One region of the Exiguobacterium sp. s70 genome, then DNA from elsewhere that is predicted to be linked to it. Evidence: riboswitches for the same ligand, from Rfam matches in the RefSeq annotation. Region 1 holds a riboswitch; each other region holds the start of a gene.
What was found. Region 1 has a riboswitch for S-adenosylmethionine ahead of KNP84_RS11005 (aminotransferase class I/II-fold pyridoxal phosphate-dependent enzyme). Riboswitches for the same ligand answer to the same signal wherever they lie in the genome.
Positions count from the first base shown of each region.

Region 2: it holds a riboswitch for S-adenosylmethionine, as region 1 does, so the genes downstream of both, mtnK (S-methyl-5-thioribose kinase) here and KNP84_RS11005 (aminotransferase class I/II-fold pyridoxal phosphate-dependent enzyme) in region 1, are expected to answer to the same signal.
Region 3: it holds a riboswitch for S-adenosylmethionine, as region 1 does, so the genes downstream of both, metK (methionine adenosyltransferase) here and KNP84_RS11005 (aminotransferase class I/II-fold pyridoxal phosphate-dependent enzyme) in region 1, are expected to answer to the same signal.

Region 1 covers NZ_JACSLV010000004.1:143,857-154,728, reverse strand. The annotation lists gene KNP84_RS11010 (iron-containing alcohol dehydrogenase) at 41-1,057, opposite strand; gene KNP84_RS11005 (aminotransferase class I/II-fold pyridoxal phosphate-dependent enzyme) at 1,054-2,229, opposite strand; SAM riboswitch class I at 2,308-2,408, opposite strand; gene KNP84_RS11000 (AI-2E family transporter) at 2,582-3,682, shown strand; gene KNP84_RS10995 (MDR family MFS transporter) at 3,948-5,192, shown strand; gene KNP84_RS10990 (peptide MFS transporter) at 5,337-6,830, shown strand; gene KNP84_RS10985 (glutamine synthetase family protein) at 6,880-8,175, opposite strand; gene KNP84_RS10980 (SDR family oxidoreductase) at 8,368-9,405, shown strand; gene KNP84_RS10975 (YflT domain-containing protein) at 9,446-9,769, opposite strand; gene KNP84_RS10970 (hypothetical protein) at 9,873-10,100, opposite strand; gene KNP84_RS10965 (GTP pyrophosphokinase) at 10,213-10,872, shown strand, end outside.
Region 2 covers NZ_JACSLV010000006.1:140,638-151,509, reverse strand. The annotation lists gene KNP84_RS13390 (lactoylglutathione lyase family protein) at 1-205, opposite strand, end outside; gene KNP84_RS13385 (winged helix-turn-helix transcriptional regulator) at 323-628, shown strand; gene KNP84_RS13380 (VOC family protein) at 655-1,035, opposite strand; gene KNP84_RS13375 (GNAT family N-acetyltransferase) at 1,115-1,600, shown strand; gene KNP84_RS13370 (ABC transporter permease) at 1,610-2,611, opposite strand; gene KNP84_RS13365 (sugar ABC transporter ATP-binding protein) at 2,613-3,986, opposite strand; gene KNP84_RS13360 (sugar ABC transporter substrate-binding protein) at 3,986-5,062, opposite strand; gene mtnA (S-methyl-5-thioribose-1-phosphate isomerase) at 5,055-6,089, opposite strand; gene mtnK (S-methyl-5-thioribose kinase) at 6,086-7,237, opposite strand; SAM riboswitch class I at 7,319-7,421, opposite strand; SAM riboswitch class I at 7,627-7,728, shown strand; gene KNP84_RS13345 (2,3-diketo-5-methylthiopentyl-1-phosphate enolase) at 7,799-8,956, shown strand; gene KNP84_RS13340 (2-hydroxy-3-keto-5-methylthiopentenyl-1-phosphate phosphatase) at 8,953-9,603, shown strand; gene KNP84_RS13335 (methylthioribulose 1-phosphate dehydratase) at 9,600-10,217, shown strand; gene KNP84_RS13330 (1,2-dihydroxy-3-keto-5-methylthiopentene dioxygenase) at 10,231-10,764, shown strand; gene KNP84_RS13325 (TerC family protein) at 10,802-10,872, opposite strand, start outside.
Region 3 covers NZ_JACSLV010000001.1:277,758-288,629, reverse strand. The annotation lists gene KNP84_RS01475 (lysine N(6)-hydroxylase/L-ornithine N(5)-oxygenase family protein) at 1-536, shown strand, start outside; gene yugI (S1 domain-containing post-transcriptional regulator GSP13) at 731-1,123, shown strand; gene KNP84_RS01465 (Gfo/Idh/MocA family protein) at 1,218-2,216, shown strand; gene KNP84_RS01460 (iron-containing alcohol dehydrogenase) at 2,285-3,448, shown strand; gene KNP84_RS01455 (glucose-6-phosphate isomerase) at 3,555-4,907, shown strand; gene ytkD (RNA deprotection pyrophosphohydrolase) at 5,006-5,479, shown strand; gene KNP84_RS01445 (alpha/beta hydrolase family protein) at 5,460-6,215, shown strand; gene pckA (phosphoenolpyruvate carboxykinase (ATP)) at 6,251-7,822, opposite strand; SAM riboswitch class I at 8,138-8,257, shown strand; gene metK (methionine adenosyltransferase) at 8,390-9,598, shown strand; gene KNP84_RS01430 (hypothetical protein) at 9,638-10,135, opposite strand; gene KNP84_RS01425 (GNAT family N-acetyltransferase) at 10,300-10,770, shown strand; gene KNP84_RS01420 (alpha/beta fold hydrolase) at 10,860-10,872, shown strand, end outside.

The DNA.
Region 1 (10,872 bases):
ATCGGTCTATTAAGTTGTTATCATCTTACTTTTAATTCTTTTAATTGTAAATAGATAATTGTAAATTTTCAAAAATTATTTTCAGAAAATTTTTATCGAGCGGTGCCGGCAACTGTTGCAGTTCGGTCTCCGTCATGACGGAGTCGACCAGTACCGGGATGTCGCCCGACCCGACCCCGAGCGTCTCGAGCGTCGTCGGTGCACAGAACCGTTTCAACCAGGCCTCCAAATACAGAGCATCGGCCGAGCGCCGCAAGCGCTCTTGGACGATTAGGCCGAAGCCGACCTTGTCTCCATGCAAGAAAGAGTGGGTCGACTCGAAGCGGCTGAGCGCATTATGGACCGCATGGCCCACGGCGACGCGTGTCCCGGCGTCACCAAATCCACCGACGGCGCCACCGATGGCGAGCACGTGATCGACCGCGAAGCGGACGTCGTCACTATACGACTTAAAAGCGTGCTCGCTCAATTCAAGTTCGACGAGACGCCCGCACTGCTCGGCCAAGACGAGTCCGGTGTTGACGCCGGCGTCAGCTGAGCTGTCACCACTCAAATAACGGGCCTCGTAAAACTTCGCGACCGTGTCGATGACACCGGCCCGAAAGTATTCATATGGTGAGCGCGAGATGACCCGTGAGTCAACGATGACCCGTTCGATGACGACGCGGAACATGTCGTAGCGCTCGTAGCTCCCGTCCTCCTGATAGACGACGCTAAGCGGTGTGAACGCCGCACAGTTCGAGGCGAGCGTTGGGACGACGATGAGCGGGACGTTCCGTTGATAGGCGACGAGTTTGGCCGTATCGACGAGCTTGCCGCCTCCGACGGCGATTAACACGTCGGCGTCCAACGGTTTGAGCCGTTCGACTTCCGAGTCCGTGCACTCCCCGCTGAACCTTGTCGCCGGATAGTCCGCGATGGCCGGAAAGATGGCTCGGACGACGTCATACCCGTTCTGACCGTGCAGGACGTGGGCACGTCGGCCGTCGACTAAGTCATCAAGACGGTCGAGCGCGTCATCGGCGTGGTCATATTCAAGGACGGCCTGACGAATCATGCGCGCACCTCCTCATAGGCGGCAAACAACCGCTCGATTCGTTCGACGGCCTCGTCAATCTTCGGTTCCGGTGAGACGAGACCGAAGCGGACGTATCCGTTCCCTTCCGAACCGAAGAAATAGCCCGGGGTGACGGCGACACCGGCTTCATGCAGCAGTTTCCGCGAGAACGACTTGGCATCACCCTCAGGCACTTTCGCCCAGACGAAGAACGAGCCTTCCGGCGGTTCGACGGCCCAGCCGGCTCGGTTCAACCCGTCGATCAGGCGATCACGCCGTGCCTCGTACAGTCGTGCCAAGTCATCGCGAATGGTACGGGGCGCCTCGAGCGCAGCGATAGCCGCCGCCTGGATGGCCGAGAACACGCTGACGTGGACGTGGTCCTGATACGTGTTGATCGCCTCGATGATGTCCGCGTTCCCGACAGCAAAGGCGACGCGCCAACCGGACATGTTGAACGCTTTCGACATCGTATATACCTCGATGCCGACTTCTTTCGCCCCTTCCGCCTGCAGAAAGCTAGGCGGGACATGGCCATCGAATCCGATGCTGCCGTATGCGAAATCGTGGACGACCATCAAGTCCCGCTCCCGGGCGAAACGGACGGTATCGTCAAAGAAAGCGGGTGAGGCGACGGCTCCGGTCGGATTGCTCGGGTAGTTCAAATACATGAGTCTTGCATCTTGCGTATCGAGCGTCTCATAGTCCGGCAAGAAGCCGTTCTCTTCCCGGAGGACGAGGTCCCGGACGACGGCACCGGCGAGGCGTGCCCCCGAGATGTAATCAGGATAGCCGGGATTCGGTAGCAAAATCCCGTCGCCAGGTTCGAGTACGCATTGCGGCAACGTGATGAGACCAGATTTTGAGCCGATGAGAATCGCTACTTCTGTCTCGGGATCAAGTTCGACTCCATACTCATTCAAATAGAACGTCGCCACTGCTTGCTTCAGGCGGGCCTGACCGCGGAACGGACCGTATTGATGGGTCGAGGCGTCGAGGAGCGCCGTCTGAAGCGCGTCACAGATCGGCTCAGGCGTCGGCAGGTCAGGCGTCCCTTGTCCGAGTCGGATGATGTCGCGGCCGGCTTGTTCGAGTTCGGCCACCTCGTTCGCGAGTCCGACGAAATGTTGAGGTGGTAACGTTTTAAGTAGATGTGAGCGTCTGTCAGTCATGAATAGTCCTCCTATGCAAAAAAACACCCCTTTCCGCGGAAAGGGGTGTCGAGATACGGACGTATTCAAACAACCACCTTTCCATCTCTCAAGGTCACCTTGCTGGAATTAGCACAGTATTGAAACAATCTGTTGCTGAAGCTTCATCGGGCCAGTCCCTCCGCTTCTCTTGATAGAAAGTGTTTTATATGCGATTTGTCTTTTTGTAATATGTCACTTAGTTAACCAAACGTTACCAATCTTGTCAATCCTTTTTTGAAAATGAGCATGTCCTCTTGAATCCCGATAAAAAAACGTTCATAGTGAAAGTGAACGTTATTCTACAAAATTTAAAACATGAGGGGATGGACCTTTGGAATTAAACCGTCAATTGATTTGGAAGTTGAGCGTGATCGGCCTGATCCTGCTCGTGCTCTGGAAAGTCATCAGCGAACCGGATACGATTTCGCAGATGATGCATTATACGTTCCAGTTGCTGACGCCGATTATTATGGGAATCGCCATCGCGCTGCTCCTGAATACCGTCCTGTCCTATATAGAAGAACGGTTTCAACTAAAACGATATCAAGGCTTGCTAATCGTCTATATCATCTTTATCGGGATTCTCGTCATCTCTGCGGTAACGCTGTTCCCACGCATTTATTCGAGCCTCGCCTCGCTCATCGAGGAACTCCCGTCCTATATCCGGCAAATCGACGGGTATCTGTCACAGTTGAACACGTATTTGAAAGAGTATAACGCGACAGTCGCCCAGGCCATCGATTTCAGCCGGTTCGAGGAGCGCTACTCGGGCTGGGTCGAGACGGCCGTCTTGTCGTCGGTCAGCTACGTGTCGAGCTTCACGATGACGCTCATCAACTTCTTGATTGGGATCGTCATCTCGATTTATCTTTTAAAAGACAAAGAGATTTTTGCCCGCATGTTCAAGCGGCTGTTGTATGCGATGTTCCCGGTCGCGTCAGCCAAGACGACGATCGACATCTTCCAAGAGATGGATTACATCTTTAAACGCTATATCATCGGGAAGTCGCTCGACTGCCTCATCATCGGGGTGCTGGCCGTCGCCGGTCTGTTGATTATCGGGGCGCCATACGCGCTTCTCCTCGGCGTCATCGTCGGTGTCTTGAACTTCATCCCGTACGTCGGGCCGCTGCTCGGGATGATCCCGGCGTTCATCATCACCTACTTCTATGACCCGTTCACGGCGCTCATCGTCCTCTTGTTCATCTTCTTGTTGCAACAATTCGACGGACTCTGGCTCGGCCCAAAGATTCTCGGCGACAGCGTCGGCATCACGCCGTTCTGGGTCATCACGTCGATCATCATCGGCGGCAGCCTGTTCGGCCTCGTCGGGATGTTCATCAGCGTGCCGGTCACGGCGATGATTCAAGTCGTGTTCTCACGCTTGATCGACTACCGGCTCAGTCGCAAAAATTTGAATGAATTGTTATGACACATTGATGATTTAGGTTGACACATTTCACAGAAATATCATAATCTTGAAGAGAAGACAGTCCAATGCAGAAAGGAGAGGTACCGATGTCAGTCATTCAACGCTCGCACGTCCAAGTCCATATTGACCGGCAGGCGCCTCTCCGTGATTTGAATCCGTGACGTTCGCCTGCCTTCCGAGGCATGTCTAAGATCGTAGGGACGCGTATGCCTTTGTGCATGCTGCGTCCCTTTTTACATTCCAATAATTAAAGCAGGTGAACCTAATGATTCAATCACTCAAACGACTCGACCGCAATATTTGGATCCGCTTCCTCGGGGAGACGATCACCGGCGTCATGATGTTCATGATCGCGCCGTTCCTTGTCCTCTATTACAGCGACAAGCTCGACAGTTATATCCAGGTCGGTGTCATCATGGCGACCGGTCCGATCATGGCCCTCATCGGTTCGGTCGTCGGCGGACGGCTCGCAGATTTGTATGGCCGCAAACCAATCATGATGATCGCCATCCTCGGCGACGCGCTCGCGCTCGTAGGTTTCGCGTTCGCCGAGACGTTCTGGCCGCTCCTCATTTTGAACGCCATGCTCGGTTTGACGAACTCGTTGTTCCATCCGGCCGCGAGCGCGATGGTGGCGGACGTGACCGAGCCCGAACAGATGAACGAGGCGTTCGGCCTGTTGCGGATGGGCCATAACATCGGGGCGGCGCTCGGCCCGCTCCTCGGCAGCGCCGTCCTGTTCATCGACCGGCAGTATATCTTCTTCTCGGCGTCATTCGTCTTTATCCTTTATGCGCTCGTCCTCGGCCGCTTCATCCGGGAGTCGCTCCCGGAGACGACCGAGGCCGATACACCGTCTAACCGGGACGTCCTACGGGTGTTCTATAACGATAAGGTGTTCCTCGTCTTCATCTTCGCCGGTGTGTTCATCTCGATGGGCTTCTCGCTCATCGAGAGCATGCTGCCGCTGTTCTTGCGCGAGTCGATGCCGTCGTTCACCGACCGTGAAAACCCGTTCGCCTATATGCTCGCCTTGAACGGCATCATGGTCGTGTTGTTCCAGTTCCCGATTGCCTCGAAACTTGGACGCAAGCCATTCGGTAACGTCATGCTCGCCGGGGCGATCATCTTCGGGGTCGGCATGATCTTGATCGCGGTCATGCCGCGTCTCCTCTACTCCATAGGGACACCGTACCTCGTCCTCGTGAGCGTCTTGCTCGCGGTATACGCGTTCTATACGCTTGGCGAGATAATCATGTCCCCGGTCCAACAGACGTTCATCGCCTTGATCGCTCCGGAGAATATGCGTGGGGCCTATAATGGGGCCGCCAGTATCCAATGGTTGATTGGCGGGGTGACGGCTCCGATCATGGCGAGCCTGTTCTTTGACCAGCGGGCCGGACATATCGCCTTAATCCTCGTCGGGGCGGCCAGTTGTGTGTCAGGCCTCATCTACTGGCAGCTCGGACGTCGCGTCAGTGCGGCCGAAGCGAAACAAAAGACGGCTTGACCTATATAAATCACACTGAACCTAGTCGTTTAGTGTGATTTTTTAATTCGTTGCAAATTCGTTAAATTTTGAATATTTGCTTCTATTATTCTTTACAAACATAATGATTCTTTTTATGATAATACGGTTAAGGAGGGATCTTTCATGGAAAGGATCGATAAACAGAAAATTGTGGACAGCGTGCCACAAAAAGGTTTTTTCGGACAGCCGAAAGGGTTGTTCACGCTATTCTTCACTGAGTTTTGGGAACGGTTCTCGTATTACGGGATGCGTGCCATCCTCGTCTTCTACATGTATTACGAGGTATCAGATGGCGGTCTCGGTCTCGACCAGAACGTCGCCTTGTCCATCATGTCGGTGTATGGCGCACTCGTCTACATGTCGGGGGTCATCGGGGGATGGCTCGCTGACCGTGTGTTCGGGACGTCCCGGGCCGTCTTCTTCGGCGGTGTGTTCATCATGCTCGGTCATATCGTACTGTCGATTCCGGGTAGCCTGACGTTCTTGTTCATCTCAATGGCGTTGATCGTCATCGGGACCGGTCTCTTGAAACCGAACGTCTCGAGTATCGTCGGTGATTTATACAATGAGACGGACCGTCGTCGTGACGCCGGGTTCAGTATCTTCTATATGGGGATCAACCTCGGTGCCTTCATCTCGCCTTTGATCGTCGGAGGGGTTCAAAAGAGTTATGGCTTCCATTGGGGCTTCGCGCTCGCCGCGGTCGGGATGTTCATCGGTCTCGTCGTCTTCATGGTCACGAAGAAAAAGAACCTTGGTCTCGCCGGTTCATACGTACCGAACCCGTTGACACCGTCTGAAAAGAAAAACGCAATCAAGTATACGACGATCGCAGTCGTGCTCATCGGTGGTCTGTTGGCCGTGTTGATTCCACAAGGGTTGTTCACGATTAACACGTTCATCGGTCTCGTCGGTGTGTTCGGGATCGCGATTCCGACGATTTATTTCATCGTCATGTATCGCAGCCCGAAAACGACGGAAGTCGAGCGGTCACGGATTATCGCCTATATTCCGCTCTTCATCGCCTCGGTCATGTTCTGGGCGATTCAAGAGCAAGGCGCAACGATTTTGGCCAGTTATGCGGATAAGCGGACCGACCTTGAATTTTTAGGGTTCACGCTGTCACCGGCCTGGTTCCAGTCGCTCAACCCGTTGTTCATCATCATGCTCGCTCCGGTGTTCGCATGGCTTTGGGTCCGACTCGGTGACCGTGAGCCGAGCATCCCGACGAAGTTCGCCTTCGGGATTTTGTTCGCAGGGTTAAGTTTCTTGGTGATCTTGCTCCCGGCCTACTTCGGTGGCCCGGACACGCTCGTCAATCCGCTCTGGCTCGTCCTCAGTTACTTCATCGTCGTGCTCGGTGAGCTCAGCCTGTCGCCGGTCGGTCTGTCGGCGACGACGAAACTCGCCCCGGCTGCCTTCTCGGCCCAGACGATGTCACTCTGGTTCTTGTCGAACGCGGCGGCACAAGGGATTAACGCCCAGCTCGTTCGTTTCTATTCACCAGAGAACGAGATGCTCTACTTCGGGATTATCGGTGGAGCAGCGATTGTACTCAGTATGATTTTGTTCGCTCTCGCCCCGGTCATCAAAAAGTATATGCGCGGGATTCATTAAGCGTAAAAGCCCATTCCTCGGCCGAGGAATGGGCTTTTGTATACGTTGCTTATTTACGGACTTGGATGAGCGACAAGTAGCGGTCGATCAAGTCATGGTTGAAGTAATCATGGAACCGGTCCGACTTGAGCGATTGAATCGACTCATGGAACGTCGCCGGGAGTGACGAGATGCCTTGGCTTTCAATCTGCTTCGCCGAGTACTCGAACAAGTCGTCCTCGTTCGGTGCCGACGGCTCGAGCTGTTGCTCGATGCCCTCGAGTCCGGCATAAATCAATGACGCAAGCGCGAAGTACGGGTTCGCACTCGGGTCTGGGTTACGGACTTCGACGCGCGTCGCGCTTCCGCGGGACGCCGGAATCCGAATCATCGAACTGCGGTTCGACGGGCTCCAACAGATGTTGACCGGTGCCTCGAAACCTGGCACGAGACGCTCGTACGACTCTGGGAGCGGGTTCGTGAAGATAGCCGTTGCGCGGGCATGCTTCAGAATCCCTTCGATGAAGTGACGGGCCGTGAGCGATAGACCGTAATCCGACTCCGGCTCTTCGAATGCGTTTACAGTCGGGTTGCCGTCCTTGTCGTTCTTCCAAACCGAGATGTTGAGGTGCATCCCCGAACCGTTCACGTCACGGAGCGGTTTCGGCAAGAATGACACTTTTGCACCTTTCTCTTGGGCTGCCAATTGAACGATTTCTTTGAAGAACTGGATGTTGTCGGCCGTGTGGAGCGCGTCATCATATTTGATGCCGATTTCGTGCTGGGCCGGTGCGACTTCGTGGTGGACCGCCTCGATGTTGAAACCGACTTCGCTCAAGCGGTTGGCGATATGTTGGCGGACCTCATACCCTTTGTCTTCCGAACGTGTCGAGAAGTAACCCGCCTCATCGTAAAATTCACCATTCTCGTCGAAGATGAAGAATTCCGGCTCAGCGCCGACGAAAATCGAGTAGCCGTCACGTGCAGCCCGCTCGAGGGCATCCTTCAAGACGTTGCGCGGGTCGAACTCGTAACGTTCGCCGTCCGGTGTGCAGACGTCACAGAAAAAGGCGAGAATGCTCTCGTCCCCATCCTGCTCGTAGCGTGGACGATCTAAATCCGGTCTCAAGAATAGGTCTGAGTTTTTGATGGAAGAAAAACCGGCGATGGATGAACCGTCAAACATCGTCTTCCCTTCAAAGACTTCCGGCAACAATTTTGCAGAGAGAGTCAGTAGCTTCAAGTCTCCAAGCACGTCGGAGAAGTACATGTGGATTTGTGTGATCCCTTTCTCCTGAACCGTTTTTTCAATCTCTTCTTGCTTCTTCCTGTTGCCATCCTTGTCTGTTCCGAATAGATTAGCCATGATTCTAAAAAACCTCACTTAAGTTATTTGACAGATCAACACTGTCATGACGTACCTTGCGTACGCTTCTCCTTAAGTCATAACCGACTTTAAAAATTGTTAAACCCCTAATTTTATTCTTTAGGTTGAAAGTGGCTCATTCCGTTGCCACTTGTTATGATGGGGAGAGACTGAAAAGAGAGGAAGAACGCTGTGAATATTTTTATGACCGGTGCGACCGGATTTTTGGGAGGACGGCTCGCCCGCGAGCTGATTCATCGTGGGCATACGCTGTGCGTCCTCGCCCGTACACCTGAGAAAGTGGAGGCGATGTTCTCACGGGACGAACGTCGCTCCATCACTGTCCTGGCCGGGGATTTGACGGCCCCGTTCCTCGGAGCAGACGAGCGGTTCATCACCGACCATGACCGTTCCTTCGACTTGGTGCTCCACATGGCGGCCCTCGTCAAATTCGATGAGGAGCTCCGTGAGGAACTGTTCGAGACGAATTTGACCGGGACGAGACAAGCGCTCGCGCTCGCAAAGGCGCTGCATTGCCCTCGCTTCTTCCACGTCAGCACGGCGTACACGCTCGGAGCACGCGAGGTCGGCGATGAGACGTTGTATGCGACCGACCAGACGTTCCATAATCCGTACGAGGAGAGCAAGGCGCACGCCGAACAGGCCGTCTGGGCGGAACGGGACCACCTCGACGTCTCGATTTTCCGTCCCGCCATCATCGTCGGTGACTCGAAAACCGGTGAGGCCGACTCGAAGTTCACGATGTACGGCTATATGCGCGCCCTCGAGGTGTTCAAGCGCCGCCTCGAGCGCCGTGGGGCACCGGATGGACCGATCCGTCTCCTCGGCTCTGAGACCGGCACGTCGAACCTCGTCCCGGTCGATTATGTGGCCGATGTGCTCCTCGCTGCCATCGAACACGCCAAACCGGACACCATCTATAACGTGACGAACGATGCCCCGCCGCGCAACGTGACCATGCTCGACTATATGAAGCAAGCACTTGCGTTCCCGCACTTGAAGATCACGGAGACGGCGACGTCTTCGCTCAGCCAAGCCGAGCAGACGTTCAACGAGATGGTGAAGGTGTTCAATCCTTACTTGAATCGCGATATCGCGTTCGACGACGCCAATACGAAACGTCTGTTGCAGGACGCTGGGTTCAAACCGCTCGATTTGAACGAACGGTCGCTACGCCGGATCGTGAACGCTTATTACGAGACGAAATGACGAAAAGAGCCGAAACTGACGAGGTCAGTTCCGGCTCTTTTTATGACTTGTCGCAGACGAGGACGATTTTCCCGGCCTGAATCTCTCCTTCGAGCGATTCGACCATCTCTTTCGTCAGACCGAGGCTCTCGAGCTGCTCGATCCGGTCATCCGAATTTTTTGTAAACTTCGACATGAGCGACTCCCACAGCCCTTTTTCAGTGATGCGGTATGGTTGCACACCCGCTTCTGCAGCGAGCCGCACCGTCAATTCTTCATCTCTCGCAAATAAGTAAATGTGCTCGTTGACACATCCCCCTGACACCATCCCGTTCACTTCATGGTCGACCGAGGTCATATCCCGCACGATTCTTGTTTCTAACATATTCATCCTCCTAAACGTCCGCTGATCTATAATCGAATAATATACTATTCCCGAAAAATGAGTCACAAAACCCATTTCGTCCAGCGATTTGAAAAAGAGGGGTTCAAGAAAACGTGGCGCTCCAGTCCTCGATCCCGAAATGGTCGACGATGCCTTGGATGCGGGTCCGTTCGTCCGATTCAGACGACACATCTTCGCGACTGACCCGAACGATATTGATGCCGGTCTGCCAGTCGATCTTTCCAGACCGATAGCCTGCTTGTTGCAACAACCCGGCAACGATCTCGAGCTTCTCGCGCTCGGTCGATTTCAACGTATGGCTCACTCTCATGCGTGACACTCCTTCCCGTTCCAAACCGTATTGTATCATAGGGACGGACAACAGATGCGACACCGATTTCTTTGATGCTATACTACATATAATGAGACAAGGAGTGATGTTGATGCCGAGACAGGATATGAACACGATCATGCTCGACTATATGAATGAGAAAGAAGATTACGAGGCGTTCGCAGCCAAGCTGAAGTTACTCCTCAGCGAGCTGTTGAACGACGCCGGCATCCAGTTCCACTCGATCGTCGCCCGGGCGAAGGAAGCCGAGAGCCTGTATGCCAAATTGTCCCGCAAACCGTATCAATACCGGTCGTTGCGCGACGTCCAGGATTTGGCGGGGATTCGGATCGTGACCTATTTCCACGACGATGTCCGTGCCGTGGCCCAAATCCTCGAGGATGAGTTCCGGATCGACCGCGAACAGTCGATCGATAAATCCACGTTGCTCGACCCGAATGAGTTCGGCTATTTGTCGGTCCATTACGTCGTCGGCTTGAGCGACACGCGGCTCGCCCTCGGGGAGTACCGTCGCTATGAAGACAAAGAAGCCGAGATTCAAGTCCGGTCCATCTTGCAGCACGCGTGGGCCGAGATCGAGCATGACCTCGGTTATAAGAACCCGAACGCCGTGCCACCGGAAATCAAGCGCAGCTTCAGCCGTGTCGCGGGGCTCCTCGAGATTGCCGACTCCGAGTTCGTCAATATCCGCAAACAGTTGCGGACGTTCGAACAAGAGACCGTCGAACGGATCGTCGAATCGCCCGATAAG
Region 2 (10,872 bases), on a different contig from region 1:
CGGTCGACATGTGGGCGATTCTGAAGCTGCCCCAGCCCGGTCCGAACACGTCCGTGCACATGACACCGATCGGCGAGTCGTCTTCGACGACGTCTGATGGTTGCATGATGGTGTACCAGCCCATCACGTCCTCATAAAATTTAACTGCTTCCGTCACACTCGGGACCGATAGTCCGATATGTGAGAATGTACGTGGATATGTCACTGTCATCCGCTCCTTTTTGTTTGCTCAATTTGATGGATAACGATACGATACCTTCATCGCAGCAATAAAAAAAGTACGCACATTCAAGTAACTACCCGAAAGCGAGGCGAATTGAACATGACGACCCCGTTCCCCGTCAATAAGGCGCTCGACATCATCGGCGGTAAATGGCGGCCTCAGGTGTACTGTACGCTCGAGAACGGCCCGCGCCGCTTCTCAGAGATTCAGCGCGCCATCCCTGACGTCAGCCGTAAAGTGTTGACCGACCAACTCCGTGAACTCGAACAACTTGGCATGGTCCGCCGCATCGACTATTCGACCGAGAAACAGCTGCACGTCGAATATTCGCTCACCGAGGAAGCGTTCAGCCTACAACCGGCGATGAAGGCGCTCTGCTCTTGGGGCGAGACACACGACGAATAAACCCTCGCCATCCGGCGAGGGTTTTGTCATGCGGCGAATAAACTGATGAGGTTTCCATCCGGGTCGATGACGATGGCATAACGTTGCCCCCAGAACGCATCCCACGGTTCGCGATGTGAGGCATAGCCGTGCCCGACAATCGCTTCATAGCACGCATCTAGCTCATTTCGACTATCGCACAAGAAGGCGAGTTCGATCCGGTGCCCCGTCGCCGGTTTCCATTCCCCATACACCAATTCGGCCACTTCGACCGTATCGAAGGCGAGCCGGACACCGCCGTCATCGACCTCGACGTGCGCTTCCCCATCCATCGCATCCGGGATCGACAGGCCGAGCAGCCTATAAAAATCGAGCGCCCGTTTCATGTCTTCGACGACGATGCCAATCATATCTAGCTTGATTCCCATGTGATCACCTCATTTTCCAAGTTGGTGGTGCTATGATGAGTGTAGCACTACATCCTGCTCGTGAAACGAGGAAATTCAAATGACCCATCAATTCGCTGTCCTGACCCAGCCACAGGCGGAAACGATCGCCTACACGTGGCACTATGAAGGGGATTATTCCTTTTACAACATGGAGGCCGATCAGGACGATTTGGCCGAATTTTTAGACGTCGAACAGCGTGGACAGTCGGTGTTCGCCATCACGTCTGACGGTGAACTCGTCGGGTTCGTGAGCGTCGCGCCAACGGATGCTGAAACAGTCGATATCGGCCTCGGCATGAAACCCGATTTGACCGGGAACGGGAGCGGACGGACGTTCGTCACATCGATTCTAGACTTCGTCAAAGCGACATACTCGCCTCATCGCATCACCTTGTCCGTCGCCGCCTTCAACGTACGGGCGATCCGTGTCTATGAGACGTGCGGTTTCAAACAGACCGGTTCGTTTCAACAATCGACGAACGGGAGCACGTTCGCCTTCATCCAGATGGAACGTCAAGAAAGTCCTCAGAACCAACCGTTCTGAGGACTTTTCCTATGTGAGCTGTTTCTTTTGGATGTATGACAAACCGAGCGCCGCAATCAAAATCGCCCCTTTGACGATATCTTGGGCATAATACGGCACGTCCCACATCGTCAGTCCGTTCAGCAAAATCCCAATCAAGACGGCACCGATCAACGTACCGACGACGTTCGGTCGTCCGGTACCGAAGACGGCGTAACCGATATAGGCGGCCGCGACGGCATCCATCAACAGTGGTGCCCCGGCCGATACTTGTCCGGTACCGATGCGCGACGCCAAAATGATACCGCCGATGGCCGCAAAGAGACCGCTCAACACATACGCGTACAGCTTAATCCGCGTGACGGCGATGCCAGAGCGACGGGCCGCCTCGACGTTCGAGCCGACGTAATAAAACTCACGTCCTGTCTTCGAATACGTCAAAAACAGATGCGCCCCGGCGAAGAACAGAAGCATCAAGATGGCGACGAACGGGACAGGTCCGATTGAACCTTGGCCGATGAAGAGGAACGACGGGATGAAACGTCCCGGTGCCGTCCCTCCATCAATCGGCATGTTGTCGTAGATTGAAAAACCTTTCGTATACGTCAATTGGACCCCGTTGATGACGTACATGATGGCCAGCGTCGCGAGCAAGTCCGGTAACCGGAACTTGATCGTCACGAGCGCGTTCAACAGCCCGACGAGCACACCGAGCGCAATCGGGACGAGCAAAGCGACGAGCAGTTCTTGACTATGTAACACGAGGCTTGACGCCGCCCCGATTGTTGCAAGGCTCGCCGTCGAGCCGACCGATAAGTCGAATCCGCCGACGATAAGCGAGAACGTCACCCCGAGGGCGAGCAAGGAGACGATTGATACGGATTTGATGATGTCGCTAAAGTTCGCGTACGTCAAAAACTGGTCGTTCGTCACACCGAAGACGGCGATGAGTGCGAGAATCGCGAACAGCGTACCGTATTGACCGATGCCACTGAAGCGTTTCGTGCGTTGTTTGATGACGAGTTGGGCCATGTTAGACGCCTCCTTTCTGTTGCCAACGGCCGCGGTCGAGCCAAAGCGTCCGGTTGGCGACCAATTCTAATTCATGCGGTTCGCTCGAGGTGAAGATGACAGTCTTTCCACTTTTCGCGAGGCGAGTGACGAGTTCATAAATATCCCGTTTCGCCGTCACGTCGACGCCTTTCGTCGGTTCGTCGAGCAGATAGACGTCCCGGTCTTCGAGGAGCCATTTGCTGAGGACGATCTTCTGTTGATTCCCCCCGCTCAGCTCCCGGACCGGTTGCCCGACCTGGTCGTATTTCACTCGCAGCGAGGCCAATACACGTGTGATCGCGTTCGCCTTCCCTTCAATCGCGAGGACGTTCCGTTCAATCGAATCGTCGAGGAAAAGCCCCTGTTTCCGGCGTTCTTCTGGTACGAGGGCAAATCCGGACCGGACCGCCTGACGCGGTTCACGAATCTTGAGCGGTTTCCCGTCCAACATCACTTGTTGTTCGACACCAGAGAGACCGAATAGCGCCTCAATCAACTCCGTCTTCCCGCTCCCGGTGACGCCGCCGATGCCGACGACTTCGCCTTTATACGCCGTGAACGAAAGCCTCGTCCCGAACGTCGGTAACGTGAGGTCTGCCTGAATCCGGATCTCGGTTTCAGGAACGGCTTTCTCTACCGCCTCTGCCATGTCAGATCCGCTCAAATACGTATGGATATCTCGTTCTGACAACGCCTGAAACGGCCCTTCGTAAGCGATGCGCCCATCCCGGAGGAACGTCGTCGTCGTGGTGATGCGCGACAGTTCGTCCGATCGATGGGTGATGAGAAGAATGCCGACGTCCTCTGCTGCGAGCGACTGCAGTAATGTGAGCAGTGCCGCCGCATCATCCGTCGACAAGGCGGCCGTCGGTTCGTCGAGCAAGAGGTAGGCCGCATCACTCGCGAGCGAACGGGCAATCAAGACACGTTGTTTGACACTGAGCGGGAAACGCCCGACCGGTTCGGTCACGTCAATCTCTAGCCCGACACGTTCCAAGTAGGCAGCCGCTCGCTGTTTTAGTTCGCGAGGACGAATCCGCTCGACCGCCTGCCACGGCACGACGTTCTCATAAATCGGTAAATCGAGATAGAGCGCGTCATCGACTTCTTGCGACACCGTGATGACCCCGCGGCGAATCGCCTCGGCCGGTGTGAGTGTGACCGCCGTTTCGTCGAGCTCGACCGTCCCGGACGTCGGGATGATGGCGCCACTCAACAGCTTCACGAGCGTACTCTTTCCGGCCCCGTTCAATCCAAGCAATCCATGAATCTCGCCACGTCGAAGCGTGAAGCTAACATCGTCGAGCACGGTGACGTCGCCATAGCGTTTCGTGACGCGTTCGAGCCGTAACATCAGTCCGTCCCTTTCATCCAGTCCGACCAGGCCGCGTCTGATGCGCCCCAGTTCGGGACGTATTGACCGAGGTCGTCCATCGTCACTTTTTCGTCCGGCAAGACGTCACGATCGACGAGATACGGGTCGACCGAATGAATTGACGGCGTCTCTTCACCCGCTAATTTTTGATACGCATAACGGACTTGGATCCGTCCGATTTCAGCTGGGTCGGTCGCCGCCGTTACTTTCCACGGGCTACCGTCCTCTTGCATGAGTTGAAGGTCTTCGTCACTCAAATCGATGCCATAGACGGCGATTTCATCGCGTCCAGCCTGTTTGATGGCACGGCTCGCCCCTTTGGCGAACTCGTCCCACATCGCGAATACGGCATCAATCTCGCCTTCCGGATACTTCTTCAAAATCGCTTCCATCTGGCTCTGTGTGTCGAGCGCCGTATTGTTTGTCGCCGAACCGAACTTGGCGACTTCCGTAATGCCCGGGTAGCGTTTCAAGAACGCATCATAAATCGTGTGGCGTCGTTCCATCGGTGTGAAGCCACCGACCCAAATCGTGACGATTTTGCCTTCGCCGTCCAAATCTTCAGCGAGTGCCTTGAGCGAACGCCAGGCGAGCGAATAGTCGTCCTGGTCGATGACCGTCACCCCGTCGTTCGTCAAATCGTTGTCGAACGCGACGACTTTGATACCTTTGTCGAGTGCGCGTTGGACCGGTTCTTTCAACGCATCGGCGCGGCCATGGTCAATCAAGATGACATCGACGCCTTGCGTCGTCGCCGTGTCGACGTAGCTCGCCATCTTCGACAGATCGTTGTCGGCGTTGTACACTTTCACGTTGCCGCCGAACGATTCGACTTGTTCTGTCACCCCATTGATATACTGCGACGAGAACGTCCCGATCGACATCTGCATGATCAAGGCGACGTCGATCTCTTTCGGCAACGTCCCGTTCGAGACCGAGACGGGCTTGGTCTCTGCCGTCTTCTCGGCCGGCTTCGACGGGGCCGCTTGCTCGTTCGTGCAACCGACGAGCGCCAAGACGAATGTGAATAACAAAATCAATAGTTTTTTAGACATGAATCGTTCCCCCTACATGATGTGTGATGGTGGCTTCTGTCGGTTCGAACACCCCCGCCTCGGTGATGAGTCCGGTGATGAGGTCGGGCGTCGTGACGTCGAACGCCGGATTGAAGACGGTGATACCGACAGGCGCCGTCGGTTGACCACCGATATGTGTGACTTCTGACGGATTCCGCTCCTCGATTTCAATCGTGTCATCCGCCGTCAAATCGAACGTCGAATGCGGCGCAGCGACGTAGAACGGAATGCCGTAATGCTTGGCGAGGACGGCGAGCTGCAACGTCCCGATCTTATTGGCGACGTGACCCGTCCGTGTGATACGGTCGGCTCCGACGATGATGGCGTCGACTCGTTTTGACTGAATCGTCCAAGCCGCCATATTGTCCGTGATGAGCGTCACGTCGATATCGGCCCGATCGAGCTCCCAGACGGTGAGGCGTGCCCCTTGCAGGAGCGGTCGCGTCTCACAGGCGAAGACGTTGAAGGATACACCTCGTTCTTTTCCGACGTAAAACGGTGCGAGCGCCGTACCGTAACGCGATGTCGCGATGGCACCGGCGTTGCAAATCGTTAACACGTTCCCCCCGGCCGGCAACACCGTCAGTGCATGCTCGCCGATGGTCCGGTACGTATCGACGTCCCGGTCGTACAAAGCGATGGCGCGGCGTTTGATTTCCTCGGCAATCGCCTCAAAATCATCCCCGACATTTAAATCAAGGAGCGATTCAATCACGTTTTGCAGATTGACCGCTGTCGGCCGGGTCGCAATCAAGCGGCGTCCGACGAGGTCGAGCCGACGCGTGAAGTCCGGGTCATCGACTAACCGTCCCGCTTCTTTGGCGAGGACGAACGCCCCGAAGTAAGCGATGGCCGGTGCGCCGCGGACTTGGAGCGTCTCGATGGCATGTTCGGCCTGTTCAAGCGTCTCGATTGTCACGTAACGCTCTTCATGCGGCAACAACGTCTGGTCCAATACGATGAGTTCGTCTGTCTGTGAATGGAAACGGATGTTTTGGACCGTCATACGCGCACCCCCGACAGGAGTGTCACCAAGTCGTCAATCGATTCGACGCTGTGTCGTTCTTTAATGAGCGCCGTCCCGAGGGCGAGCGCGTCACGTTTTCGTTCGAGCCGCGTCGCTTCCGGCAATGTCTCGAGATCGGCGACACCGGCCAGTCCGACGGCACGGCGAATGAGTTCGCAACCGGCGTAGCCGATCGTGTCGCTGAAGACCGTCCGCAACAACTCGTCGACGAAACCATCCGTATTGAATGGCTCGACGGCGCGCTCAAAATTAGCCCGAAACGTCTTCTCGAACGTCTCCCACACCGTCAAGACGTCCGTGAAACGCTCGAAGCGTTTGAGCGGGTCATAGAACGTCGACAGCGTCAAATGGGCGATGATTTGGCCGAGGTCGAAGCCGAACGGTCCGTAAAATGCGAACTCTGGATCGATGATTTTCGTCTCTTGTTGAGTCGCGAAGATGCTGCCCGTATGTAAGTCTCCATGCAGGAGTGCCTCATGTTTCGTGACAAACCCGACTTTCAATTTCGTCACCTCGATCTTGAGCGCCTGGTCTTGCCAAAGGCGTTCGACATCTGCTCGCAGCGCCGTCTCGATGTTGTTCGACTCCGCGTCTTTGAACGGATCGGTGAAGATGAGCTTCTCGGTGATGTCACACAGTTCCGGGTTGTAATAGTCACGTTCAATCCGCTTCTTCGCGATCGGTCCAGCTGCGTAATCCGACGTCGCAAACAGCGTCTCGCCCAAAAATTCACCGACATGACGGGCGAGTTCCGGGTAGCTCTCCCCGTTCAAATAGCCGGTGCGGACAATCTCATAATCAGATAGATCTTCTATAATCGTGTAAGCGAGTGTCCGGTCGCTGCCAAGGACAGCCGGGACGAACCGAGGCGCGACAGTCGCAAACTCACGGAGTGCCAACTGTTCAATCCATGCCCGCTCGAGCGTGAGCGGCCAGCTCTCACCGACGACTTTGGCGTATGGGAGCGCTTGTTTGACGATCAGGCGCTGTTCGCCTTGGCGAATCCGAAACACGAGATTCAAGTTGCCGTCCCCGATCTCCTCGCACTCGGCGATTCCTTCTTGCAAGTATCCTAATTGACGGACGTGCTCGACGACGGTCTGTTCTGTAAATGGTTGATATGACATGATGTTTTCCCCTTCCTGTACGTTGCCCACAAAAAAAGCCCCTTTCTCCGCGAGAAAGAGGCACAGCCAAAATGGTTGTTCCTCTCATCTGTCAGACATTCGTCTGGTGGATGTAGCACCGTGCCTAGTGGTCGGTTGCTGCGGCGTCATCGGGCCAATTCCCTCTGCCAACTCGCGATAAGAGTGTGTTATTCGATTCGGTGAACTTATGTGATGAATATTACGGACTCGACGTCACGATTGTCAACGTCATTTTCTCGACGCAACTCCGTCTTTTTTTGTGCATATATGGAAACAACTTCCCAAAATATTTTTTTTGGAAAAAAAGGAATTGACGACGTGATGATTCTGTGCAAAAATTCAATTAAATTTCACAACTTCAAATCACATTCTTATCAAGAGCAGACGGAGGGACGAGCCCGATGATGTCGCAGCAACCGACCAGAGATGGCACGGTGCTAATTCTTGCAGCGAAAGCTGAGAGATAAGAGTTCATTTTTTTATGATGACCTCTTGCCTCGGCATGGGGTCATTTTTTGTTTGCCTGGAAGGAGGAACCATATGAGTATCACTGCCACATATGAAATCAAACGAACGGACGCGGTCGCGACCGTCGCCGACAAAATCGCCCTCGAGCTGACGGTCGGTACTTGGACGGAGCTGCCTCACTTAGAGCAAGAGCAGTTACAGGCGTACCGGGGTGAGGTCGTGTCGACCACACATACGGATACGACGAGCCGCTTCACAATCCGCTACCCGTTACATAATGTCAGCCCTGACTTTTCATCCATCTTGACGACGACGTTCGGGAAACTGTCCCTCGACGATTCGATTCGGTTAATCGATTTGACGTTGCCCGAGACGCTCGCCCCTCATTTCAAAGGCGCCAAGTTCGGGGTCACTGGAATTCGCGAGTTACTCGGTGTTCATGATCGCCCGCTCGTCATGAGCATCTTCAAAGGTGTCATCGGCCGTGACCTCGCGTTTCTCGAGCAGCAACTCCGCGATCAGTTCGCCGGAGGCATCGATATCGTCAAAGACGACGAGATTTTATACGACAACCCGCTCACCCCATCGCTCGAACGGGCCCGGATCGGAGCGGACGTCATTCAAGCCCACTTCGAGGCGACCGGGAAACGTGTCCTCTACGCCATCACGCTGAGCGGCCCCGTGTTCGGTCTACGTGACCAGGCGCTCCGTCTTATCGAGGCAGGTGCGACAGCGCTCCTGTTCAACGTCTATACGTACGGTCTCGACGCACTGCGCGAACTTGCGAACGATTCAGACATACGCGTCCCCATCTTGGCACATCCGGCCTTTGCCGGCGCCTTGACCGGATCAATCAGTCATTCGCTCTTACTCGGTAAACTCCCACGCCTCGCCGGGGCCGATTTAACGCTCTTCCCGTCTCCGTACGGCTCCCTCGCGACACCGCGTGACGAGGCGTTCACGATTCGTGACCAGAGCGCCGAACCGCATTGGTCGAAACCGATTTTACCGGTCCCGTCAGCCGGGATTCATCCAGGACTCGTCGCCGATATCATTCGTGATTTCGGGACGGATGTCGTCATCAACGCCGGCGGTGGCATTCACGGACACCCGGACGGCGCAGCCGCCGGGGCTCGTGCTTTCCGACAAGCGATCGCTCACGTTCTCGGCCAAACCGAAGGACAGACGGACGAGCTCGATACCGCGTTGAAGGCGTGGGCGTCACGATGACGGTCCATATCCTCTGCGACTTCGACGGGACGATCACGGCGGAAGACAATATTATCGCGTTGATGAAGGCGTTCGCCCCGCCGGCTTGGGTCGAGTTGAAAGATGCGGTCCTCGAGCAACGGATTTCGATTCGCTCCGGTGTCGGTCAACTGTTTCAACTATTGCCGAGCGCAGATGCCCCGGCCTACCGTGATTATTTGTTGGAGCGCATCACGCTCCGCCAAGGGTTCCCGGCATTTTTAGAAGAAGTTCGGGCCCATGGCTGGAAGTTTGACGTCGTCAGCGGCGGGATGGACTTCTTCGTGCAGCCGGTCTTGGACGGGCATGTCGCCCCCGAGCATATCTACTGCAACGTCGCCGACTTCTCCGCTGAGACGGTCACCGTCGCTTGGCCACACGCTTGCGATGAACAATGTACGAACGATTGCGGCTGTTGCAAGCCGACGCTCGCTCGTCGCATCGTCAATCCCGCCGACCGCTTGATCGTCATCGGCGACTCAGTGACCGACTTCGAGGTCGCGAAGCGTGCCGACTTCGTCTACGCACGAGGTCAACTCATCACGCTCTGCGAAGCGGCAGGCATCCGTTACGCACCGTTCGAGACGTTTGACGACATCACCCATCACTTGAAGGAGGTGGTCGTATGAGCCTTGCGACACGTTGGCTTGAACTCGCCGACATTAAAGACGAACTCGCCGCCCGCGACTGGTTCCCCGGAACGAGTGGGAATTTGGCGATTCGCGTTTCCGACGATCCGCTCGAATTTCTCGTCACGGCGAGCGGACGCGATAAACGAAAACGAACACCGGAAGACTTTGTTCACGTCGATGCGGCCGGACGCTTGATCGGCGAACAGACAGGAAAACCATCCGCCGAGACGCTGCTCCACGTTGAAGTGTTCAATCGGACGGACGCGACGTGTTCGCTCCATGTCCATACGGTCGACAATAACGTCATCTCCGAGCTCCATGCTGCCACCGGCGAAGTCGTCTTCACCGGCCAAGAGATCATCAAGGCGCTCGGCTACTGGGACGAGGACGCGGTCGTTCGCGTGCCAATCATCGAGAACCATGCGGACATCCCGACGCTCGCGGCCGCCTTCGCCCCTCACATCCACGCAAGCGCCGGTGCCGTTCTCATCCGCAATCATGGTATCACCGTCTGGGGCGAGACCCCGGACGCGGCCAAACGCTATTTAGAGGCTTACGAATTTTTGTTCAGCTATACATTAAAACTACGCGCCCTAGGCGTCCATTCATAAGGAGGAACCAACCATGGCAACTGTCTATTTCCAACAAACCGAAGAGCGTTACGTCGATCAAACTGAAGTGAGTGCCTTTTTAGAGTCTCGCGGGATTCTGTACGAACAGTGGGACATCACAAAGCTCCCGGAAAACCTGCAAGAGAACTATCAGTTGACGGACGAGGACAAACAAGCGATTTTGTCGACGTTCCGTGACGAGATTCGCGACGTGTCGGAGCGACGTGGCTATGAGACGGCAGACGTCATCTCGTTGTCGGATGCGACGCCGAACTTGGACGAACTGCTCGTCAACTTCCAAAAGGAACATCACCACACAGATGACGAGGTCCGCTTCATCGTCAGCGGCCATGGCATCTTCGCCATCGATGACGCCGAACGTGGCTATTTCAACATCGAGCTCAACCCAGGCGACCTCATCTCGGTGCCGGTGAACACACGCCACTACTTCACGCTCCAAGACGACCGCAAAGTCGTCGCCGTCCGGATTTTCGTGACGACCGAAGGCTGGGTGCCGATTTACGAGAAGCAAGACGTGACAGCATGAAAAATGGTCTCTCGCCCAAAGGTGAGAGACCATTTTTTTAATGTTTGGCAGCGGCTGTCGGTTTTGAAGAGAACCAACCCCATACCGCGATACCGACCATGACCGACC
Region 3 (10,872 bases), on a different contig from region 1:
ATTTCAATCAATTGCCCTATGCGGAGCGGGAGCAGCTCGGGAAAGCGTTCGAGCGGTTCCGGAACGGGGTCAATCCTGAGACGCTTCGGGCGATTTATGGATTTTTGTATCATCGGACGGCGGACGGAAGTGATCAAGCGACGAACCTGTACACTCAGATTGAAATCGAGCACATCGCACACGAAATCGTTTATACTGTCGAAGGGACGCAACAATATACGGGGCAATCGTTTACGGGTGAATATGATGCGGTCGTGGCGGCGACCGGATATCGACCGCGCATCCCGACATGGGTCGAACGGTTCGACATTGAATGGGAGGCGGACCAGCAGTGGCGTGTCAACAATCGCTATCAGATTGCGACGAAGACGACATTGGCGGGAAGTTTATTTACCCATACGAATTTAGAACATTCGCACGGTCCGGCAGCGACGAATTTGGGGATGGCAGTGTATCGAAACGCAATCATGTTGAATGAAATGATGGGGGAAACGGTGTTTGATGTGGCCGCGCAGCAACCGTTTATAAGTTTTTGAACAAAAAAAGGGCTAGGCGTTAGCCTAGCGGAATCAGGGGGGAATACTTGAAGTCTTGCTTGATTTGTATTTACCCGACCCGTCGACTTTGAAACACAAAAACAATCCCAAATAATCTTTTTTACTAATTTGTACACTTTATCGAAAAAAGTATGTTATAGTAAGTTGATGAATTTAGCATAGGAGTGTTTGTAATGGCAAAATACGAAAAAGATCAAGTTTTAAAAGGTAAAGTAACAGGAATCCAACCTTTCGGTGCGTTCGTCGCACTCGACGACGAGACTCAAGGTCTTGTCCACATCTCTGAAATCTCACACGACTACGTGAAAGACGTGAACGAGTACGTTCAAGTCGGTCAAGAAGTTGAAGTGAAAATTCTTGATGTTGATGAAGCATCTAAGAAAATCAAGCTTTCAATGAAAGCGACACAAGAAGCTCCAAAACGCGAGAAGTCGGCTAAGCCAGCTCGTCGTGGCGCACCACGCCGTAACGAAGCTTCAAACTTCAAGCAAGAAGAAGCACCAGGCTTCACTGTCCTCAAGGACAAGCTCGAAGACTGGATCAAAAACACGAACTTCAAAAAGTAAGTGATTGAGACGACCTGCCCTGTGCAGGTCGTCTTTTTTTTGTACAGGAAATGTCCCACACGTTCACGAACAGTACAGAAAAGGAGTGAGGACCATGAAAATCGGAATCATCGGTACGGGCGGGATTGCCAAGACCGCCCACATCCCGCAATACATCGCAGCAGGCGCAGACGTCGTCGCCGTCATGAATCGGACACGCGAACGCGGGGAGGCGGTGGCGAAGCAGTTCGGAATCGAACGGGTGTACGAGACGGTCGAGGAGATGCTCGCCGAAGAGACACTCGATGCGGTCAGCATCTGTACACCGAACGCCTTACATAAACAACAAGTCATTGCCGCACTCGAGGCCGGCTGTCACGTCCTCTGCGAGAAACCGCCAGCCATCTCGGCCGACGAGGCGAACGAGATGCTAGAGGCGGCCAGACGAGCTGAGCGAACCCTTCATTACGGCTTCCACTACCGGCATCGGTCCGATACCCAACTATTGAAGCGAATGATCGAGGCGGGTGAACTCGGACACATCTATGCCGCGACCGCGCTCGCCCTTCGGCGCCGTGGCATCCCGGGATGGGGCGTGTTCACGAATAAAGAGCTGCAGGGCGGCGGCGCACTGCTCGATATCGGGGTGCATATGCTCGACCTTGCCCTCTATTTGATGGATTATCCGAAGCCGGTCGATGTGGTCGGTCACGTCGGTCAATATTTCGGAACGCGACCTGGTGTCGGGCTGATGGGCGATTGGGACGCGGACGCGTTTTCGGTCGAAGACACGGCGCGGGCGATGGTCACGTTCGATAATGGGGCATCCTTGTTCTTAGACGCGAGTTTCATGGCCAACGTCGACGCGGCGGACACGATGCGGGTCGAACTGCGTGGGACGAACGGTGGCGCGTCGCTGTTCCCACTCGTCATCCATACGGAAGAGCACGGGGCGTTGTTCGATAAGACACCGGCTCACCTCGCGCTCGAAGACCCGTATGCGAGACAGATTCACACGTTTCTCGAGGCGTGTCGTCAGGAGCCGTCGTACCAGCAAGCGGAACAGGCGGTGACGCTCCATACAATCATCGACCGCATCTACGCTCAGGCCTGATTGCTTTTCAATCACAAAAAACAGGGTATATAGTGTAGGTGTTACATATTTTCGAAGGAGGATGAATTATGCACAACTTTGAATACAAAAACCCGACGAAACTTATTTTCGGGACTCATCAAATCGAAAAACTCGCGAGCGAGTTACAGGCGCTTGACGCCAAGAAAGTGATGCTCGTCTATGGAGGCGGGAGCATCAAAAAGAACGGCACGTACGAAGAAGTCGTGGCCGAGTTAAACAATGCTGGGATCGACTACGTCGACTTCTCAGGCGTCGAGCCGAACCCGCGCATCGAGACGGTACGTCGCGCGGTCAAACAAGCACGCGAAGAGAACATCGACGCGTTGCTCGCGGTCGGCGGTGGTTCGGTCATCGATTGTACGAAACTCATCTCGGCGGCCATCCCGTATGAAGGCGACGCTTGGGATATCGTGCTTCGCGACCACATCCCGACAGAAGCGGTCCCGTTCGGTACGGTGCTCACGCTCGCAGCGACTGGCTCTGAAATGAACTCGGGCTCGGTCATCACGAACTGGGAGACGCAAGAGAAGTACGGTTGGGGCCACCCGCTTGTCTATCCGACGTTCTCGATTCTCGATCCGCGTTATACGGTATCGGTACCGAAAGATCAAACGATTTACGGCATCGTCGATATGATGAGTCATTGTTTCGAGCAATACTTCCACCCGAATCATGCGCCGGTCCAAGAGCGTATGACGGAAGGTGTGTTGAAAGCGGTCGTCGAATCGGCACCGAAACTCGTCAATGACTTGGAGAACGTCGACTTGCGCGCCATCATCTTGTTCGCCGGAACAATCGCCTTGAACGGTGTGCTCCAAATGGGCGCCTCGGGCGACTGGGCGTCACACAACATCGAGCATGCGGTCTCGGCTGTCCATGACATTCCACACGCAGGCGGACTCGCAATCTTGTTCCCGCGCTGGATGGAGCATGTGCTTGAAGAAGACAACGCCGCTCGATTTGCACGCCTCGGGACGGAAGTGTTCAACGTTGAACCGGCCGGTAACGATCTTGAGACGGCGAAACGGACGATTGCAGCTGTCCGCGCCTTCTTCGACGAGCTCGGTGCACCAAGCTCACTCCGTGACTATGACATCGATGAATCGACATTTGACGCCATCCTCGACTCGGCGATGAAACGAGGCGCATTCGGTCGCTTCCGTACGCTCGAACGTGAAGACGTCGCAGCGATTCTTGAACTGAGCAAATAAGGCGATTTCATGCCTATTTTGCAATAATGATTGAACGAATCCGACGTTTCCGTTTATGATGGGTCATGTATGGCTCTTCAATGAGCGATTTAAAGGAGGAAATGACATGTCAACAGTACGTTTCGATTATTCAAACGCCCTGTCTTTCGTCGGGGAACATGAAGTCGATCAATTGCAAGAAACCGTGAAAGCAATGCATTCGGTCATTCATGACCGCAGTGGGGCAGGTAGCGATTTCCTTGGGTGGGTCGACCTTCCAACAAACTACGATACGGATGAGTTTGCTCGCATCAAAGCGGCTGCGGAACGAATCCGTGAAAATTCGGACGTCCTCGTCGTCGTCGGAATCGGTGGATCATACCTCGGCGCACGCGCGGCAATCGAGATGCTCCAACATTCATTCTTCAACGTGTTATCTAAGGAAGAACGCAACGCACCACAAGTCTTCTTCGCCGGCCACAACATCTCGTCGACATACTTGACGGAGTTGCTCCAAGTGCTCGAAGGCAAGGACGTCTCAGTCAACGTCATCTCGAAATCGGGAACGACGACTGAACCGGCCATCGCGTTCCGTGTTCTCAAACAGTTCATGGAAGACAAGTATGGTCAAGATGGCGCACGTGAACGTATTTATGCGACGACAGACCGTGCCCGTGGCGCCTTGAAGACGCTCGCGGATGCAGAAGGCTACGAGACGTTCGTGATTCCAGATGACGTTGGAGGTCGTTTCTCGGTGCTCACACCGGTCGGACTCCTTCCGATCGCGGCAGCAGGCATCGACATCGACGCCCTCATGGAAGGTGCACGCGATGCCCAAACGGCTTACTCGTCTCCGAACTTGGCGGACAACGAAGCGTACCAGTACGCGGTCGTCCGTAACGCTTTATATGCGAAAGGCAAGTCGATTGAGTTGCTCGTCAACTACGAACCAGCCTTGCATTACGTATCGGAGTGGTGGAAACAGCTTTATGGCGAGTCAGAAGGGAAAGACAACAAAGGGATTTTCCCGGCGGCAGTCGACTTTTCGACGGATCTCCACTCGATGGGACAATACATTCAGGAAGGTCGTCGTGACTTGTTCGAGACGGTTATCCGTGTCACGAACGTCCGTCACGCGATGAACGTGCCGGAAGATTCACAAGACCTCGATGGCTTGAACTTCCTCGCTGGTGAGACGATTCAATTCGTCAACGACAAGGCAGCTGAAGGAACACTCCTCGCCCACACGGACGGAGAAGTCCCGAACCTCGTCGTCGAATTGCCAGAGATGACGCCGTACCACCTCGGTTACTTGTTCTACTTCTTCGAGAAGGCATGCGCGATGAGCGGATACATCCTCGGAGTGAATCCGTTCAACCAACCAGGCGTTGAAGCGTATAAAGCGAACATGTTCGCGTTGCTTGGAAAACCAGGTTACGAAGAGCAAAAAGCTGAGCTTGAAAAGCGCTTGAACCAATAATTTTGAGTAGGTCCGCTCCGGCGGGCCTATTTTTTTGTTTGAAACTAGTGGAAGACAAGGTAAAGTGAGAGTAGACAGGGGAAAGAAAGGGATGGACTATGTTGACATTCACGGACTACTATCACAATAAAGTCGAGTTGAGCTTTGCGCACTATCCATTTTCGGATACACCGCTCCACGTCTGGGTCGTCGCTCGCTTTGAAAATCAATGGGTGCTGACGAAGCACAAGCAGCGCGGGCTCGAGTTTCCGGGTGGGAAAGTCGAACCCGGCGAACACGAGGATGACGCCGCGATTCGGGAAGTGTATGAAGAGACGGGCGGTGTCGTGAAGACGCTCCATTATCTCGGCCAATATCGCGTGCTTGGGCGTGGCGACACGGTCATTAAAAATATTTATTTCGCCGAAATCGAACGTTTCGACGATCATCCGGCGGTCGACGAGACCGATGGGGCCGTCCTTATGAAGGAATTGCCGACGAATCTGCTCCGGAACAATCGGTACAGCTTCATGATGAAAGACCGGGTGCTCCCGGAAACGATGAAGGTGCTCTATGAAAAACAATTGGTTTGACAAGGTCGAGGTCCTGCCGCCGTACGCCGGTTATCCGGTCCATCGTGGCTGGTATGCGACGCGTGACGGTGAGGACGTCGTCGCCTATACGATCACACCGAAACGGCCGAACGGACACGTCCTGTTCTATCTGCGCGGCGGAACAGGACGCATCGGGGATGTGCGTTTGCCCCGGTTGATGCAGTTCGCTGCCAAAGGTTTTCACGTCGTGGCGCCCGTTTACCGGGGTAACCATGGCGGGAGCGGGAAAGAGGACTTCGGCGGCGCCGATCTAGAGGACGTCCTGTCTCTCTACGATCGCGTCCGTCGAACGGATACGTTCATTCATGCCCTTGGTTTCTCGCGCGGGGGCATGATGGCGTTGTCGCTCGCCGCGGAACGACCGCTCACGTCCGTCACGTCATGGGCGGGTGTGACCAATCTCGAGTGGACATATGAAGAACAGCGTTCGATGCGGAAGATGTTGCGCCGTATGACCGGGGGCGACCCGGAAGCGGCCCGTGCCGCTTATGTTGAGCGCTCGCCGCTCTACAAGGAATGGGATGCACCGACGTTGTTGATTCACGGCACCGATGATGAACAAGTCCGCCTCCGCCATGCGACGGCGGTCGCGGAACGGATGGGGGAGCGGGCCGAACTTTGGGTCGTCCCATTCGCCCATCAACTCCCGTTCTGGGAAAAATGGAAGACGACCGATGCGGCGATGGAATGGATGCTCGCCAACTCAAAAAAATGAGACGATTGCCGATTCGGCAGTCGTCTCATTTTTCGTTATACGATGATTGGTCCGGCCGCAACGACCGCCTCACTCGCTTTCGTGAATCGTTTGAAATTGTCCTGGAACTTCCGGGCGAGCGCCGTTGCCTCGGCATCGTAGCGCGCTCCGTCTTTCCATGTGTCCCGCGGATTGAGCACGTCGCCTGGCACGCCGTCAATGTGGCGTGGAATCTCGACATTGAAAATGTCGTGGCGCGTCGTCTCGACGTCACGCAATTTGCCGTTGACCGCCGCGTTCACCATCGCCCGTGTATAGGCGAGCTTCATCCGTGATCCTTCTCCGTACGCGCCGCCGGTCCAACCCGTGTTGACGAGATAGACGTCGACGTCGTGCTTCTCAATCAGCGTACCGAGCATGTCCGCATAGCGCTCCGGTGCGAGCGGCAAGAACGGTGACCCGAAGCAGGTCGAGAACGTCGCCTGTGGTTCAGTGACGCCGCGCTCCGTGCCGGCGAGTTTTGACGTATACCCTGACAAGAAGTGGTACATCGCCTGCTCTTTCGTCAATTTGCTGATTGGAGGCAATACCCCGTATGCATCGGCCGTCAAGAAGACGATCGTGTTCGGATGACCGGCCCGTGACGGAAGCATCGCGTTATCGATGAATTGAATCGGGTAGGCGGCCCGTGTGTTCTCGGTGAGCGAGATATTCTTATAATCCGGTGCACGGTTCTCGTCTAAGACGACGTTCTCAATCAATGAGCCGAAACGGATGGCATCGTAGATTTCCGGCTCGTTCTCGCGCGACAAATTGATCGTCTTCGCGTAGCAACCGCCCTCGATATTGAAGACGCCGTCGGGTGACCAACCGTGCTCGTCATCCCCAATCAAATGGCGTTCCGGGTCGGCCGACAGTGTCGTCTTCCCAGTTCCCGATAGACCGAAGAAAAGGGCCGTCTCGCCGGCGTCCGATACGTTCGCCGAGCAGTGCATCGATAACACATGTTGTTCCGGCAACAGGAAGTTCATGACCGAGAAAATCGATTTTTTAATCTCGCCGCCGTATTCTGTTCCCCCGATCAGAATGGTCCGCTTGGCGAATGAGACGAGAATGAACGTTTCGGAGTTCGTCCCGTCGATGATTGGGTCGGCCTTATAACTAGGTGCATAGATGACCGTGAAGGGCTCGAAGGCACCTTTCGTCGGCCATTCACGCAAGAACAACTGTTTGGCGAACAAATTGTGCCACGCGTATTCCGTGATGGCACGGACCGGGAGCGTATAGTGCTCGTCTGCCCCCGCAGACGCCTCGAGATAATAGAGCTTGTCTTTCGTTTCGAGGTGCGTCAACACTTTGTCGAGTAGCGCGGTGAACTTCTCTTCCGCGATCGGTTGGTTGACTGGACCCCAGTCTACTAAATGATTGCTGACTTCATCTTGCACGACGAATTTGTCTTTCGGTGACCGTCCTGTGAATTTCCCGGTACTGACCGATAAAGCCCCGTCTTTCGTCAGTACGCCCTCACCGTTGCGAATGGCTTCTTCCACCAGTTCTGGAACCGTCAAGTTCCGCATCATGTCGGCACCTTTAATTAATTCTTCGATTTTCAGGAGCGTTGTCGCCATCCTGAATCCCACCTTTCCCCTAAATAGATGTGGATGAAATCCGCATACTTCCGCGTTTAATCAGTATGACGTTTTTATTATATGTGACATACTAATCAAAAACAAGCATTTTTTACCCTTTAAAGTAAGCGCTTTCTTACATTGTCATTCTAACATATTCTGTACCAGGTCATAGTACAAAAACCAAAACGGACAAAAAAATGTTTGATATTTCACAAACATAACTATTTGACCGTTTGTGAAAAGTTTGACGAATTCGGTCGATACGCTTGACAGAACGGGGTGTCATTTATATGATGGTCTTCGTAACGGATACTCTTATTCTGAGCGGTGGAGGGAACAAGGCCCTACGAAGCCCAGCAACCGTCCGATTTTTCATTGTTATTCGGAAAAGGTGCTATCCTGAAGCGAAGCGTAAGCTTCGAACGATAAGAGGGTAAGGAAGAACGATTCAACCTTTCCCATTTGAACATGGCGAGAGGTTTTTTTCATTACCGTCCCAAAGCAACGCGTAAGGGGAACGAGTACCGTCCACACATCACCCTTTATTATAGGAGGTTTTTCGAAATGGCAAACTTGAACCGTCGACTTTTCACTTCGGAGTCCGTCACGGAAGGACATCCGGATAAAATTTGTGACCAAATCTCAGATGCGATTTTGGATGCAATTTTAGCTGAAGATCCAAACGCCCGCGTTGCGGCTGAGACGTCTGTCACAACAGGTCTCGTGCTCGTAGCAGGTGAAATCACAACATCAACTTACGTGGATATCCCGAAAGTTGTTCGTGAAACTGTTCGTGAGATCGGCTACACACGTGCGAAATATGGTTTCGATGCAGAGACTTGTGCTGTCCTCACATCGATCGATGAGCAATCGGTAGACATCGCGCAAGGTGTTGACCAAGCGCTCGAAGCTCGTGAAGGACAAATGACTGAAGAAGAAATCGATGCGATCGGTGCTGGTGACCAAGGTCTCATGTTCGGTTACGCAACAAAAGAGACGCCGGAACTCATGCCGCTCCCGATTTCACTCGCTCACAAATTGTCACGTCGTTTGGCAGAAGTTCGTAAGAACGGCACGCTCGCTTACCTTCGCCCAGACGGTAAGACACAAGTGACAGTCGAATACGACGAAGCGAACAACCCAGTTCGCATCGACACAATCGTCATCTCAACACAACACGCGGAAGACATCACGCTCGAGCAAATCCAAGCTGATTTGAAAGAGCACGTCATCGATGCAGTCATCCCGGCTGAACTCATCGACGCGGACACGAAATACTTCATCAACCCGACTGGCCGCTTCGTAATCGGTGGACCACAAGGGGATGCAGGCCTCACAGGACGCAAAATCATCGTCGATACGTACGGTGGATACGCTCGTCACGGCGGCGGCGCGTTCTCAGGTAAAGATCCTACCAAAGTTGACCGTTCAGCAGCGTATGCAGCTCGTTACGTGGCGAAAAACCTCGTTGCAGCGGGACTTGCTGACAAAGCAGAAGTTCAACTTGCTTACGCAATCGGTGTTGCTCACCCGGTATCAATCGCGGTTGATACGTTCGGCACAGGCAAATTGAGCGAGACTGAGCTCGTCGAACTCATTCGTGAGAACTTCGACCTCCGTCCGGCCGGCATCATTAAGATGCTCGACCTTCGTCGCCCAATCTACAAGCAGACAGCAGCTTACGGCCACTTCGGTCGTACAGACGTTAAACTCCCATGGGAGCAAACGGACAAAGCGGCAGTGCTCGAAGAAGGCGCGAAACGCTTCGCATAAGCATAGAAAAACGACCTTTCACTCGAAAGGTCGTTTTTTTTAGGCTTGCGGCTTGTCTTCAGTTGTTGAGTTCTCTTTGCCAAGTGCCGTATCTTTCGCTTCGACGACTTTCTCGCCGATCGATTGTAAATCCGATTTCGCTTCTTGCGCCGTCCCGACGACTTTGTTCACGTCTTGTTTGACCGTGTCGACTTCACCGGCGACTTTTTCATAGACGTTTTGCACGTCGGTCGCGACGTCTTGAATGACCTCGCTCGCTGCTTTCACTTGACCGATGACTTGTGACGCCGTTCCGGCCGGGTCTTGCTTGACCGTATCGACGAGACCGCCGACCGATGACTTCGCGCTCGAGAACGATTGTTTCGTGTTCTCACGGTTTGACGTGCTAAGTAAGGCAAGTAGGCCGCCGACGAGGGCGCCGAGGAGCATCCCAGTCACGACTGTGATTTTTGGACCTCCTGTGTTCGTTTGTTCAAACTGACGGTTCGGATGATTGGCTTGCTCGACTTGTGGATCGTGTTGTAGTTTCGGTTCCATGGTAACACTCCTTTTTGTAAGTTGGCATTGATACTCTTATACCCGACACAAAATGGAAAATAACGTCTTCCTTCATTTCGACATCAAAAAGTAATGAACGGGCAGGATATTTTTTTGCCGATGGGGAATGTTACTACTAGATTGGCCAAAAGGGGGATGCCGTTATGAAGATTCGAGAAGCCGTGCCAGAAGATGCCGCCACCATCCGCGACATTGCGCTCGCGACGGTCAGTGAACGAGACGAGGTTCGTTCGAAAGTAATGGAACGCGCCTATCAACAAGAAGAAATCGTCCGCGCCATCAGTTCAAGCGAGGAAGCGAAAGAGCAGTTGTTCATTGTCGGTGAGGCCGAAGGCGACGTCATCGGCTTCTATCACGCCATCGACCGCGGGGACACATGGGAAGTACTCCGTCTCTATCTTCATCCGGCTCATCACCGCCAAGGCCTAGGGACGGCACTGTTGTCGCATCTACGGGAACGGAAAGTCCAACCGATCGAGCTGTACGTCGAAAGCTCGAACGAGCAAGCCATCGCTTTTTTGAGTCATGAGGCGTTCATCGAACTGAATCGCATCCAAGAGGAAGTGTACGATCAACCGATGGAGCTGATTCATTTACGGTACGACCCGCGCTAAGACCCTAGACGGATTTTCAACCAAACATCAGTCTCGGCTGATGTTTTTTGTTAGTATAAAGATATGTGATAACAAAATGAGGTGACAGCATGGCTTATGAAG